Linked DNA regions of Myxococcus hansupus. The protein of the gene in region 2 interacts with the protein of the main gene of each other region in a pairwise test. Links are inferred from orthologs where the notes say so. Each region holds a gene or a part of one and is shown on either strand. Other genes may lie near its edges. The genes, in order: tsaE, rlmB and A176_RS12310.

The links.
Region 1: the proteins of rlmB (region 2) and tsaE interact in binary tests that used the Escherichia coli proteins (3 or more experiments, as listed by UniProt). The link is inferred for Myxococcus hansupus from one-to-one orthologs.
Region 3: the proteins of rlmB (region 2) and A176_RS12310 interact in binary tests that used the Escherichia coli proteins (3 or more experiments, as listed by UniProt). The link is inferred for Myxococcus hansupus from one-to-one orthologs.

What each region holds. Positions count from the first base shown.
Region 1 is NZ_CP012109.1:3,107,659-3,113,007, reverse strand. Bases 2,350-5,349 are described here. They hold tsaE (tRNA (adenosine(37)-N6)-threonylcarbamoyltransferase complex ATPase subunit type 1 TsaE), read right to left. Parts: upstream 4,090-5,349; coding sequence 3,610-4,089; downstream 2,350-3,609. Other genes in these bases: A176_RS12310 (NAD(P)H-hydrate dehydratase), read right to left, coding at 4,086-5,349; A176_RS12320 (class II glutamine amidotransferase), read left to right, coding at 2,353-3,216. In the rest of the region: hutU (urocanate hydratase), read left to right, coding at 1-241; A176_RS12330 (hypothetical protein), read left to right, coding at 256-993; hutI (imidazolonepropionase), read left to right, coding at 997-2,262. UniProt on the Escherichia coli protein: Required for the formation of a threonylcarbamoyl group on adenosine at position 37 (t(6)A37) in tRNAs that read codons beginning with adenine.
Region 2 is NZ_CP012109.1:4,939,972-4,945,093, reverse strand. Bases 1,096-3,868 are described here. They hold rlmB (23S rRNA (guanosine(2251)-2'-O)-methyltransferase RlmB), read left to right. Parts: upstream 1,096-1,944; coding sequence 1,945-2,793; downstream 2,794-3,868. Other genes in these bases: tuf (elongation factor Tu), read left to right, coding at 3,346-3,868; A176_RS19010 (hypothetical protein), read left to right, coding at 1,489-1,938; A176_RS19015 (ATP-grasp domain-containing protein), read left to right, coding at 1,096-1,426. In the rest of the region: adventurous gliding motility lipoprotein CglB, read left to right, coding at 1-343; more of A176_RS19015, read left to right, coding at 425-1,095; more of tuf, read left to right, coding at 3,869-4,536; rpmG (50S ribosomal protein L33), read left to right, coding at 4,639-4,803; preprotein translocase subunit SecE, read left to right, coding at 5,003-5,122. UniProt on the Escherichia coli protein: Specifically methylates the ribose of guanosine 2251 in 23S rRNA.
Region 3 is NZ_CP012109.1:3,106,827-3,109,654, reverse strand. It holds A176_RS12310 (NAD(P)H-hydrate dehydratase), read right to left. Parts: upstream 2,269-2,828; coding sequence 733-2,268; downstream 1-732. Other genes in the region: A176_RS12300 (pyridoxine 5'-phosphate synthase), read right to left, coding at 2,660-2,828; acpS (holo-ACP synthase), read right to left, coding at 2,273-2,653; tsaE (tRNA (adenosine(37)-N6)-threonylcarbamoyltransferase complex ATPase subunit type 1 TsaE), read right to left, coding at 257-736. UniProt on the Escherichia coli protein: Bifunctional enzyme that catalyzes the epimerization of the S- and R-forms of NAD(P)HX and the dehydration of the S-form of NAD(P)HX at the expense of ADP, which is converted to AMP.

The DNA.
Region 1 (5,349 bases), 1.8 Mb from region 2 along the record:
CGCGGTGAACGGCGCCTCGTGGGTGTCCTTCCACCACGGCGGCGGCGTGGGCATGGGCTACTCGCTGCACGCGGGTCAGGTCATCGTCGCGGACGGAACGCCGGAGGCCGCGCGCCGCATCGAGCGCGTGCTCACCAGCGACCCCGGCATGGGCGTGCTGCGCCACGCGGACGCGGGCTACTCCGAGGCCATCGACGTGGCCAAGCAGCGCGGCGTGAAGATTCCCGGCATCACCACCTGAGAATGGAGTCCGCCGTGACACGCTTGCGCGGTGCGGTCATCGGGCTGTGGAGCGTCGCCGTCGCGGCGGGGACGGGGTGCGCCCCCACGGCCATGGGCCCCATGGTGATGCGCATGGGGCCCGGGCGGCCGGACCAGAACGTCCTGCAGATGGGCATGCGCTCCGGCCCCCGGCTGAGCGCACCCGTCGTGGGCTCGCAGCCGTCCCTCCCCGCCGGGGACCGGTTCCGCGGCGACGAGTCGAGCTTCTCCACGCAGCAGTGGGGCATGGCGTTCGACGCGGCGCTGACGATTCCGCTGTCGGAGCGGCTGCACCTGCACACCGGCATGCAGGGGGAGATGTTCCTGCCCGTGCCCCTTCCCGCGTATGGCCTGTATGCCGGAGCGTCGTACTACCTGGGGTCGGAGCAGTGGGGACTGGCCCCGGCCGTGTCGGTTCGCGGCGCGTCCGACTTCGGGCTCATCAACTCCCGAGGGGGTCCCGGCAGCATCTTCGGCACGGAGGCCTCCTGCGCGCTGACGATGCAACCGGAGAAGAACGTCTCACTGGGCCTGGTTCCGTTCGTGTCGTGGCACGCGGTGGTCGCGGGAGGCCGCACCGAGCAGGCGCTGTACTACGGCGGCGTGGTGGCGGCGCGCGTCTCCTGGGGCGGGTTGAATGACCTGGAAGTGTCAGGCGGCTTTGGCCGCGCGAAGGTCGGCAAAGGGTTGAGCTGGAACGTCCCCATCATGGGTGCTCGCGGAGGTCGTTGACGCATGGACAGGCTCGAGTTGCTGGTTCGAAACACCTCCGAGGTGCTCACGGTGGAAGGCACGCACCGGGAGCGCGCGGAGGACGCGCTCACCCCTCGCCCGGGCGCGGTGGTGGGCGTGAGCGGTGGCCGTGTCACCTACGTGGGCCCGGAGTCAGGGTTGCCCGCGGGCGCGGTGGGTCCTGGGACGGAGGTGGTGGACGCCCAGGGCGGCTTCGTGGGTCCGGGCTTCGTGGACCCGCACACGCACCTCGTCTTCGCGGGTGAGCGGTCCGCGGAGTTCGACCTGCGCAACCAGGGCGCCACGTACCTGGAGATCGCCAAGGCGGGGGGCGGAATCGCGGGCACGGTGCGAGCCACGCGGGCCGCCAGCGAGGAGGAGCTGGTGCAGCTCGCCCTGCCCCGTACGAAGCGCCTGCTGGCGCAGGGCGTGACGACGGCGGAGGTGAAGAGCGGCTACGGGCTCAACCTGGAGACCGAGCTGAAGATGCTGCGCGCGGTGCGGACGCTCGGCACGCTCACGCCGCTGGAGCTGGTGCCCACGCTGCTGTGCGCGCACGCGCTCCCCGAGGAGTACAAGAGCCGCCGCGAGGACTACGTGCGGCTGTGCATCGAGGAGATTCTCCCCGCTGTCGCGGGCGAGGGGCTGGCGCGCTTCTGCGACGTCTTCGTCGAGGACAGCGCCTTCACCGTGGACGAGGCGCGGCGCATCCTCAGCGCGGGCATGTCGCTGGGCATGCAGCCCAGGCTGCACGCGGACCAGATCACCGCCTTTGGAGCCTCCGAGCTCGCGGCGGAGCTTGGAGCCGCAACGGCCGATCACCTGGAACAAGTGACGGACGCGGGATTGCAGGCGCTGGCGGCGGCCAACGTCACCGCCGTACTCGTGCCGACATCGACGCTGTTCCTGCGCATGCGACCGTACGCTCCTGGACGACGCATCCGTGATGCGGGGCTCAACATCGCTTTGGGGACCAATGTGAATCCCGGCTCCGCCATGAGTGAAAACACGGCGTTGGCGCTGGGGCTTGCGTGCCTGGAAAACGGACTTACGGCCGCCGAGGCGTATTGGGGAGCCACCCGGGGCGCCGCGTTGTCATTGGGGTTGCAACAGCACGGCAGGCTGTCCGTGGGCGACCCGGCCGACCTGGTGGTCTTCGGCTGTGCTTCGTACCGTCATCTGCCCTACCATCTAGGAATCACCCACGCGCGTGTCGTGGTGAAGGCCGGGCGCATCCATGTCCGCCAGCCGATGGACGGCTGCATGTGAACCGGCGTCGCAGAGACACGACGGCCCCGCGTGGGTAAGAACGGGACGACATCCGTCAGGGCCGGACGTTAGGAGTCATCGTCACCCGCCATGTGCCGACTATTTGGATTCCGTTCCGCCATTCCCGCAGCAGTCCACCCCGCCCTGGTGACGGAGAAGAACTCGCTCCTCATCCAGTCCCGCGAGCACAAGGACGGATGGGGAATCGCCGCGTACGGCGTCGAGCAGTCGCCGGTGGTGGCACACGGTGTGGGCCCCGCGCACAGCGACCCGGACTTCGAGCGGGTGAGCAGCCGGGTGTCCTCGCACACGGTGGTGGCGCACATCCGGCTCGCGTCCGTGGGCGCGGTGGAGCTGCGCAACTCCCACCCCTTCCTGCACGGCCGCTGGTCGTTCGTGCACAACGGCACGCTGCGCGAGTTCGCCACCCACCGGGCAGCCGTGGAAGCGCTCATCTGCCCGCGGCTGAAGACGAACATCAAGGGCACCACGGACAGCGAGCGCTGCTTCTACCTGTTCCTCACCCGCCTGGCCGCCCGGCACCCGATCGACCGCGAGGTCACCGTGGAGGCCGTGGCGCGCGCGTTGGCGGAGACGATGTCGCTGGTGGCGACGATTACGGACGAGCCGGGGCAGGACGCGCGGTCCGCGATGAACTTCCTGGTCTCCGACGGCAACGTCATGGTGGCCACGCGGCGCAACCGGACGCTGTTCGTGTCCACGAATGGCGCGCGCAACGAGGAGCCCTCGCTGCCGTCGCCGGGGACGAAGCTGGAGCAGCTCGTCGTCGCCAGTGAGTCGCTCTGCGGCGGGCCGTACTGGGCGCCCGTGGCCGAAGAAGACGTTATCGGCGTGGACGCGAATCTCGTGTTCCACCATTGGCGGGTGCCGGAGCTCACGGGCACGGACCTCCTCTCCACGGCGAAGCAGGACGCCTCGCGCAGCGTGGCGTAGGGCCCAGGGTGCGCGCCGAGCTCGTCGACCGCTGGCTGACGACCGATGGTCAGCGTCGCCGCTCGGAACTCGTGCGGATGGGCTTGTGTGGCAACTGGCCTGAGGCGTTGAGTGGTTTCGAGGCAGCCTCTGAGCTGGGTGACAATCCGCGGGACCTCCGCGGCATCGACCTGTCGGGGCAGGACCTGCCAGCCAAACTGCGCGCCATCCTGAACGAGCCGGACTGGCGCATCGTGCAGATGGATGCGGGTTGGGCCGCTTCGGGCCCCGATGAGGCGGGCCGCGCGCATCCATCGGTCACTGTTCGGAAATGTCGGGACATTTCAGCCGCTAAAACCCCCGACATTTCCGAACAGCTAGCTGCGCTGCGGCTCCGGAACGCCCCCGTGTGCGTCAGGGCATCCAGGCTTCGAGCAGCGCCGCGGGCCTTGCGCCAAACGCCTCGGCCATCAAGTCGCGGGCATCGCCGCCGGTGTGCTTCAACGTGACGCGCAGGTAGTCGCGGGGCGCGGCCTGGGGAATCTTGTCCAGCCACTCGACCAGCATCGCGCTGTCGGTGCCTTCCAGGTCCAGGAAGCCCGTGGCGTACAGGTCGTCGTAGTCCGTCAGGCGGTACAGGTCCGCGTGGTACAGCGGGATGCGCCCGGCGTACGGATAGACGATGGCGAACGTGGGGCTCGCCACCTCGGAGCGAGGCACCTTCGCCCCCTCCGCCACGCCGCGCACCAGGTGTGTCTTGCCCGCGCCCAGGTCGCCAATCAGCCCCACGAAGTCACCGGGTTCCAGCAGCTCGCCCAGACGGACACCCAGCCGGTGTGTCGCGTCGGGGGACTCCAGCCGCACCGTCCGCACCGCCGACGTCTCCGCGCTCATCGTTCCCACCGAAGCCACACCTCACACAGCCCTTGTTCCACGATGTCTCCCGCGACCAGCCCGAGCTGTCCGCGCTTCGCCGCCGCCAGGTCCCCCGCGAGGCCGTGCGCGTACACCGCCGTCCAGAGGGCCGCGGGCACCGGCAGCGACTGCGCCAGGAACGCGCCGCAAATTCCCGACAGCACATCCCCCGAGCCGCCCGTGGCCATGCCCGGGTTGCCGGTGGTGTTGAGGTACACGCGCCCGTCCGGGTCGCTCGTCAGCGTCCGGTCCCCCTTGAGGACCAGCGTCACCTTCAGCCCGGTCGAGAACTGACGGGCCACGTCCAACCGGTGCGCCTGGACCTCCTTCGTGGACTTGCCCGTCAGCCGCGCCATCTCGCCCGGGTGCGGCGTCATCACCACCGGGCCCTTCGCCCGGCGCAGCACTGACAGGTCCGTGGCCACCGCGTTGAGCGCGTCCGCGTCCAGCACCGCGGGAATCTCCACGCGCGCGAGCAGCTCGCCGATCAGCGCCCCCGTCTCGTCGCCCCGAGGAATCCCCGGCCCGATGACGAGCGCATCCTTCCCCTCCGCCGCCGCCACCAACGCGTCCAGGTCGCCAAGCCCCAACGGGCCGGTGGCCTCCAGCGGGATGCCCATGATCTCCGCGGAGTGCGCCTGGATGGAGTCCAGCGCATCCGACCGCGCCGCCACGGTGACGAGCCCCGCGCCCGAGCGCAGCGCCGACTTCGCCACCAGGGCCGCGGCCCCCGTCTTCCCTCGGCCGCCCGCGACCACCAGCACGTGGCCAAACGTCCCCTTGTGCGAGTCCGCCTTGCGCACCGGCAACGTGCGCCGAGCGTCCGACTCCTCCACCACGAAGAGCTCGGGACCAGAGACCTCCTTCGAGGACTCACCGCCCATCCCGATGTCCACCCGGTGCACGTGCCCACACAACGTGGCACCGGGCTCCAGCACCTGCCCCGGCTTGAGGAAGCCAAACGCCACCGTGGCATCCGCTTCCACGCATGGAGAGAAGGGCGCCCCCGAGTCGCTCTGGAGGCCGGAGGGAACATCCGCCGCCACCACCTTCGCCCCCGCCGCGCGCCAGCCCCGGATGGCCACCACGGCGTCCGCGAAGGCCCCCGCGGGAGCACGGCTCAAGCCCGTGCCGAAGAGCGCATCCACCACCACGTCACCCCGACCGGGGGCGTCCACCTCCGCCAGCCCTCGGGGCGTCACCCCGAAGCCCTTCAGCGCCTCCACGTTGCGCCGCGAC
Region 2 (5,122 bases):
CTCCTGCGGCGCGGACGATACGTGCAATCCGACCACGGGCTTGTGCAACCGCGCCTTCTTCCAGGCCGCCAACCAGGCCGAGCTGGCCCAGGCGCTCGAGGACATCAGCAAGGCGGTCGTCAACCCGGAGCCTTGCCTGATCCCGCTGGAAGGGCCCCAGCGCCCGTCCGACCCCAAGCTGCTCGTGGTCTATGTCGACGGTGTGCGCACCACGTCCAGCGACAGCACCTGGTCGTTTGAGGAGGCGGGCGTGCTCTTCACGGGGGAGACGTGCCAGCGCATCCTCAACTCCACGCCGGAGTCGCCGGTGAAGATTGAAGTGCGGGCCATCCGTCAGCGGTAGCCCTGCGGTACGCGGGGCGGCTTTACCCGGCGCGGGGCGAGGATTATAGGTCCCTCGCTCCCCGGAACGGCCGCCCCGCTCATGAAAGCCACCATCCTCTCGCGCTCCGCTTCCATTCCGTCGACCCGACGACTTGTCGAGGTGGCGCGCGCCAGAGGGCACCGGGTGCGGGTCCTCAACCCACTCCGCGTGCAGATGCACCTGGATGGGCGCAGCGCCACGCTCTACTACGGGCGCAAGAAGCTGGCCCCCACGGACGTCGTGCTCCCTCGCATCGCCCAGTCCATCAACACCTACGGCCTGGCCGTGGTGAACCAGTTCGGGCTCGCGCGGATACCGCTCGTCAACAACGCGCAGTCCATCGCCCAGTCGCGTAACAAGATGCGTTCGCTGCAGTTGCTCTCCGCGCACGGCATCGACATTCCGGGGACGGTCATGGCCCGGGATGCGGCGCACCTGAAGGAGATGGTGGGCTTGCTCGGTGGGGTGCCGGTCCTGGTCAAGCTGCTGCAGGGACAGGAGAAGCACGGCGTCATGGTCTGCGAGAGCCTCCAGTCCCTGGAGGCGGCCCTCGAAGCCGTATTGGGGCTGGGGCACAACCTCGTCATGCAGGAGTATGTGAAGAGCTCGGGGCTCGACGTCCGAGTGCTCGTCGTCGGCGGCCAGGCCGTGGCCGCGGTTCGCCGGCGGCCACGCCCGGGGCGACTGGCGCACACCCTCATCAAGGGCGCCCGCTTGGAGGTCCACGAGCTGTCCGCCGCTCAGCGGGCAACCGCCGAGAAGGCCACTCGGCTCATCGGGCTCGAAGTGGCCGCGGTGGACCTGTTGGACGTGCAGGGGCAGCCCAAGGTCTTCGAGGTGAACAGCTCGCCCGCGCTTCCTGAGATGGAGGCGGCGACGGGCGTGGACCTGGCGTCGCTCATCATCGCTCGCGCGGAAGCGCTCGTGGCTGGCGCTCCGCCCGTGTCGGTTCCGGACCTGTCTCCTCCGACGGGCCTGCCGCTGCCCGCCGCGGTGGCCCCAGCACCCGTGGAGCGGAAGGGCCCAGGGCGCCGGAGCCGGACGGGTGAAGGCAGCACGTGAAGAGAAAGACGGCAGCCCCCGTCTCAAGCGTGATACGCAGCCCTCGTTTCCTGGAGATGCCCATGCTTCACCGTCGACGCCTTTCGCCCCTGGCTGCCCTGATGGCGGTCGTGACCTACGCCGCGCCCGTACTGGCCGCGGATGTGGATCCCGCCTCGCTGTATGAGGTCTCCACCGAGGGCACCTCGGCCCAGGTCAAGGCAGGAGAGACGGGGTCCTTCGTCCTGACCATCAAGTCGAAGGAGGGCGCGCATGTCTCCGACGAGGCGCCGCTGCGGCTCGAGGTGAAGGGCACCCTGCTGACGCCGGCGAAGGAGAAGCTGGTGCTGTCCGACTCGGTGGCCAAGAAGGCGGAAGGTCAGGCCTTCGCGGATCCCCGCTTCGTGGTCCCCTTCACGACCGCGTCGGCGGGGAAGGGCTCCTTGGACGCCAAGCTCGTTTTCTTCATCTGCACGGAGAAGATCTGCGCCCGTCAGCAGAAGACCTTCTCTCTTCCTGTCGAGGTTCTCTGAGTCCCCATGTCTGAGCGTTCTTCCAAGGGTGGCCGCGGCGAGCGCGGGAATGATGTGGCGTCCCCCCGTGCCAGCAGGGCGGAGCGGGGTGGAGGAGAGGCCTCCCGCTTCGTCTACGGGGTGAACCCCGTCCTGGAGGCGCTGCGCGCCCGGCCGGACGAGGTCGAGCGCCTGTTCCTGGTGGAAGGGCAGCTCGGCGCCCGCGCGGCGGGGGAGCTGCTCAGTCGGGCCCGTGAGTCGGGCATTCGCGTGGAGAAGGTCACCCGCGAGCGGCTGGCCTCCCTGGCGGATGGCGGCGTGCACCAGGGCGTCGTGGTGGAGCTGCGCGGCTTCAAGTACTGCGAGGTGGAGGACATCCTCGACGCGGCGAAGGCCCGCGGGGAGCCCCCGCTGGTGGTGGTGCTGGACGGAATCCAGGACCCGCACAACCTGGGGGCCATCATCCGGTCCGCGGACGCCCTGGGCGCTCACGGGGTGGTGATTGCCAAGGACCGGGCGGTGCAGGTCACGGGAACGGTGGCCAAGGCCTCGGCCGGAGCGGTGGAGCACAGCCGCATCGCGCGCGTGGTGAACGTCTCCCGCTCGCTCGAGGAGCTGAAGGAGGCGGGCCTCTGGGTCGCCGCGGCGGATGTCGACGCCACGGAGCCCATGTGGAGCGCCCGGCTGGACGGGCCCCTGGCGCTCGTGGTGGGCGCGGAAGGGGCCGGTGTCCGGGAGGGCGTGCTCAAGCACTGCGACTTCCGGCTCCGGATTCCCATGACGGGTCAGGTGGGTTCACTGAATGCATCCGTTTCCGCCGGTATTCTGTTATACGAGGTCGCCCGTCAGCGGGGCACGGCTCCCAGCCGCCGGTAGTTGAAGTTCAGGATCAATCTCCTTGACTTGGGCGGATGGGAATCTTAGAAGGGCGCCCCTCTCAGGGCGGTGACGGGTGGTTGACGGAGCCGAGGTCGTGGGGTAGGGCGGCAGTCGCAGTACCGGATGAGTGCCGGTGTAGCTCAGCTGGTAGAGCAACTGATTTGTAATCAGTAGGTCGCGGGTTCAAATCCCGCCGCCGGCCAGGTAGGACGGGGCCGCGGATGAGGGCCCGGGATGTAGTAGGACAAGTGAATATCCGGAGGGATACCCAAGCGGCCAAAGGGAGCAGACTGTAAATCTGCCGGCTCTACGCCTTCGATGGTTCGAATCCATCTCCCTCCACTCGGCAATTGCGGGAATAGCTCAGTTGGTAGAGCGTCAGCCTTCCAAGCTGAATGTCGTGGGTTCGAATCCCATTTCCCGCTCCAAATGTTGTAGTCACAGCATCGCCAAGCCCTGATAGCTCAGTTGGCAGAGCGCATCCTTGGTAAGGATGAGGTCACCAGTTCAATCCTGGTTCAGGGCTCCATTTATTTTTTGAGGAGTGTCATGGCCAAGGAGAAGTTCGAGCGTAACAAGCCCCACGTGAACATCGGCACGATCGGACACGTGGACCACGGCAAGACGTCGCTGACGGCCGCCATCACCAAGGTGCTGGCGAAGACGGGCGGCGCCACCTTCCTGGCGTACGATCAGATCGACAAGGCGCCGGAGGAGCGTGAGCGCGGTATCACCATCTCCACCGCGCACGTGGAGTACCAGACGTCGAACCGGCACTACGCCCACGTCGACTGCCCGGGTCACGCCGACTACGTGAAGAACATGATCACGGGCGCGGCGCAGATGGACGGCGCCATCCTGGTGGTCTCGGCGGCGGACGGCCCGATGCCGCAGACGCGCGAGCACATCCTGCTGGCGCGCCAGGTCGGCGTTCCGTACATCGTGGTCTTCCTGAACAAGGTGGACATGCTGGACGACCCCGAGCTGCGCGAGCTCGTGGAGATGGAAGTCCGGGACCTGCTGAAGAAGTACGAGTTCCCTGGCGACGACATCCCCATCGTCCCCGGCTCGGCGCTCAAGGCGCTCGAGGGTGACACCAGCGACATCGGCGAGCCGGCCATCCTGAAGCTGATGGAGGCGGTGGACAGCTACATCCCGACGCCCGCGCGCGCCACGGACAAGCCCTTCCTGATGCCGGTGGAAGACGTGTTCTCCATCTCCGGCCGCGGCACGGTGGCCACGGGCCGCGTGGAGCGCGGAATCATCAAGGTCGGCGAGGAAGTGGAAGTCGTCGGTCTGCGTCCGACGCAGAAGACGGTCGTCACGGGCGTGGAGATGTTCCGCAAGCTGCTGGACCAGGGCATGGCGGGCGACAACATCGGCGCGCTGGTGCGTGGTCTGAAGCGTGAGGACATGGAGCGCGGCCAGGTGCTGGCGAAGCCGGGCAGCATCACCCCGCACACCAAGTTCAAGGCGCAGATCTACGTGCTGTCGAAGGAAGAGGGCGGCCGCCACACCCCGTTCTTCAAGGGTTACCGTCCGCAGTTCTACTTCCGCACCACGGACGTGACGGGCTCGGTGAAGCTGCCGGACAACGTCGAGATGGTGATGCCGGGCGACAACATCGCGATCGAGGTGGAGCTCATCACCCCGGTGGCGATGGAGAAGGAGCTGCGCTTCGCGGTTCGCGAGGGTGGCCGCACGGTGGGCGCCGGCGTCGTGGCGGAAGTCGTCGAGTAGTGTCGGGCTGGCCGCAAGGCCGCCGGGCACACTGTCCCGATTTCTTCGAGGGGAGGGCTGCGTTGTAGTAGCCTTCCCTTCTCGTATCTGGTGAGGTAGGTCATGCCGAAGGGCAATCGTTCCATCATTTCGCTCGAGTGCACTATTTGCAAAGAGCGGAACTACACGACCACGAAGAACAAGCGGAAGAGCCAGGACAAGCTCGAGCTGAGCAAGTTCTGCCCTCGTTGCCGCAAGCACCAGGACCACAAAGAAGGCAAGGTCTAGGTCGGTAGTTCAGAGAAGGTTTTAGGCCAGTAGCTCCAACGGTAGAGCAGCGGTCTCCAAATCCGCGTGTTGGGGGTTCGAATCCCTCCTGGCCTGCCAACTCTCAGTAGTCGCGGGGCCCCCGGTACCAGGAGGTGCCGGGGGTTCCTGTGTTTCCGCAGTCCCGCGAATTCGCATCCGCAGTACCTCGTGAGGCACCATGGCGACGGCATCAGAGGCCAGCCAGCAGGCTAACCGCTCGGCGATGGATCCGAAGCGGCTCGTGGTCATCTTCTACCTTCTCGCCGGCATCGTCCTGGCCCTCTTCCTGGAGCGTCTG
Region 3 (2,828 bases), 1.8 Mb from region 2 along the record:
GGTGACAATCCGCGGGACCTCCGCGGCATCGACCTGTCGGGGCAGGACCTGCCAGCCAAACTGCGCGCCATCCTGAACGAGCCGGACTGGCGCATCGTGCAGATGGATGCGGGTTGGGCCGCTTCGGGCCCCGATGAGGCGGGCCGCGCGCATCCATCGGTCACTGTTCGGAAATGTCGGGACATTTCAGCCGCTAAAACCCCCGACATTTCCGAACAGCTAGCTGCGCTGCGGCTCCGGAACGCCCCCGTGTGCGTCAGGGCATCCAGGCTTCGAGCAGCGCCGCGGGCCTTGCGCCAAACGCCTCGGCCATCAAGTCGCGGGCATCGCCGCCGGTGTGCTTCAACGTGACGCGCAGGTAGTCGCGGGGCGCGGCCTGGGGAATCTTGTCCAGCCACTCGACCAGCATCGCGCTGTCGGTGCCTTCCAGGTCCAGGAAGCCCGTGGCGTACAGGTCGTCGTAGTCCGTCAGGCGGTACAGGTCCGCGTGGTACAGCGGGATGCGCCCGGCGTACGGATAGACGATGGCGAACGTGGGGCTCGCCACCTCGGAGCGAGGCACCTTCGCCCCCTCCGCCACGCCGCGCACCAGGTGTGTCTTGCCCGCGCCCAGGTCGCCAATCAGCCCCACGAAGTCACCGGGTTCCAGCAGCTCGCCCAGACGGACACCCAGCCGGTGTGTCGCGTCGGGGGACTCCAGCCGCACCGTCCGCACCGCCGACGTCTCCGCGCTCATCGTTCCCACCGAAGCCACACCTCACACAGCCCTTGTTCCACGATGTCTCCCGCGACCAGCCCGAGCTGTCCGCGCTTCGCCGCCGCCAGGTCCCCCGCGAGGCCGTGCGCGTACACCGCCGTCCAGAGGGCCGCGGGCACCGGCAGCGACTGCGCCAGGAACGCGCCGCAAATTCCCGACAGCACATCCCCCGAGCCGCCCGTGGCCATGCCCGGGTTGCCGGTGGTGTTGAGGTACACGCGCCCGTCCGGGTCGCTCGTCAGCGTCCGGTCCCCCTTGAGGACCAGCGTCACCTTCAGCCCGGTCGAGAACTGACGGGCCACGTCCAACCGGTGCGCCTGGACCTCCTTCGTGGACTTGCCCGTCAGCCGCGCCATCTCGCCCGGGTGCGGCGTCATCACCACCGGGCCCTTCGCCCGGCGCAGCACTGACAGGTCCGTGGCCACCGCGTTGAGCGCGTCCGCGTCCAGCACCGCGGGAATCTCCACGCGCGCGAGCAGCTCGCCGATCAGCGCCCCCGTCTCGTCGCCCCGAGGAATCCCCGGCCCGATGACGAGCGCATCCTTCCCCTCCGCCGCCGCCACCAACGCGTCCAGGTCGCCAAGCCCCAACGGGCCGGTGGCCTCCAGCGGGATGCCCATGATCTCCGCGGAGTGCGCCTGGATGGAGTCCAGCGCATCCGACCGCGCCGCCACGGTGACGAGCCCCGCGCCCGAGCGCAGCGCCGACTTCGCCACCAGGGCCGCGGCCCCCGTCTTCCCTCGGCCGCCCGCGACCACCAGCACGTGGCCAAACGTCCCCTTGTGCGAGTCCGCCTTGCGCACCGGCAACGTGCGCCGAGCGTCCGACTCCTCCACCACGAAGAGCTCGGGACCAGAGACCTCCTTCGAGGACTCACCGCCCATCCCGATGTCCACCCGGTGCACGTGCCCACACAACGTGGCACCGGGCTCCAGCACCTGCCCCGGCTTGAGGAAGCCAAACGCCACCGTGGCATCCGCTTCCACGCATGGAGAGAAGGGCGCCCCCGAGTCGCTCTGGAGGCCGGAGGGAACATCCGCCGCCACCACCTTCGCCCCCGCCGCGCGCCAGCCCCGGATGGCCACCACGGCGTCCGCGAAGGCCCCCGCGGGAGCACGGCTCAAGCCCGTGCCGAAGAGCGCATCCACCACCACGTCACCCCGACCGGGGGCGTCCACCTCCGCCAGCCCTCGGGGCGTCACCCCGAAGCCCTTCAGCGCCTCCACGTTGCGCCGCGACTCCGGCGTGAGCTTCGCGGCGTCGCCCACCATCACCACCGACACCCGGGCGCCGCGCTCCTGGAGGAAACGCGCCGCCACGAGCCCGTCCCCCCCATTGTTCCCGGGGCCGCACACCACCACGAAGCGGCCCCCCGGATTCGCGAAGCTCCGGGCCACATCCGCGAGCCCGCGCCCGGCGTTCTCCATCAGCAACGCGGAGGGCATCCCGTGGCGCGCTTCGGCGGCCTGCTCGGCCTGGCGCATCTGCGCGGCGGTGAGGACTCGCAACATGGCTTCAATCCCCTTGGTTCTGGAGCACCACCGTGGCGGCGGCGACGTCCGCATCGTGGGTCAGCGCGAGGAAGGCCTCCAGCCCTCGCGCGTCCATGACCTCCCGGGCCACGCCGGACAGTGCGAAATAAGGCGCTCCCCCGTCCCGGCGGACCTCCATGTCCTTCCACCGGATGCCCTTCGGCGCGCCCAGCGCCTTGACCAGCGCCTCTTTCGCCGCGAAACGCGCGGCATAGGCGCTGGCCGAGTCACTGCGCTGGCCACAGAGGGCCCGCTCCGCCTCCGTGTAGACGCGGTTCAGGAAGGGCTCCGCGCGCGGCCCGTCCAGGATGCGCTGGATGCGGGAGATGGAGCAGATGTCCAGGCCCAGGCCCCGGATTCCCATGGTGCCCTACCCCGGGTTGCGCATGAGCTCGAGCATCTCGCGGACGGCCCGCTCGAAGCCCACCAGCACCGCGCGCCCGACGATGGCGTGCCCGATGTTCAGCTCGTCGATTTCGCTGATGCGGGCAATGGGCTGCACGTTGTCGTAGTTGAGCCCGTGGCCCGCGGCGACGCCC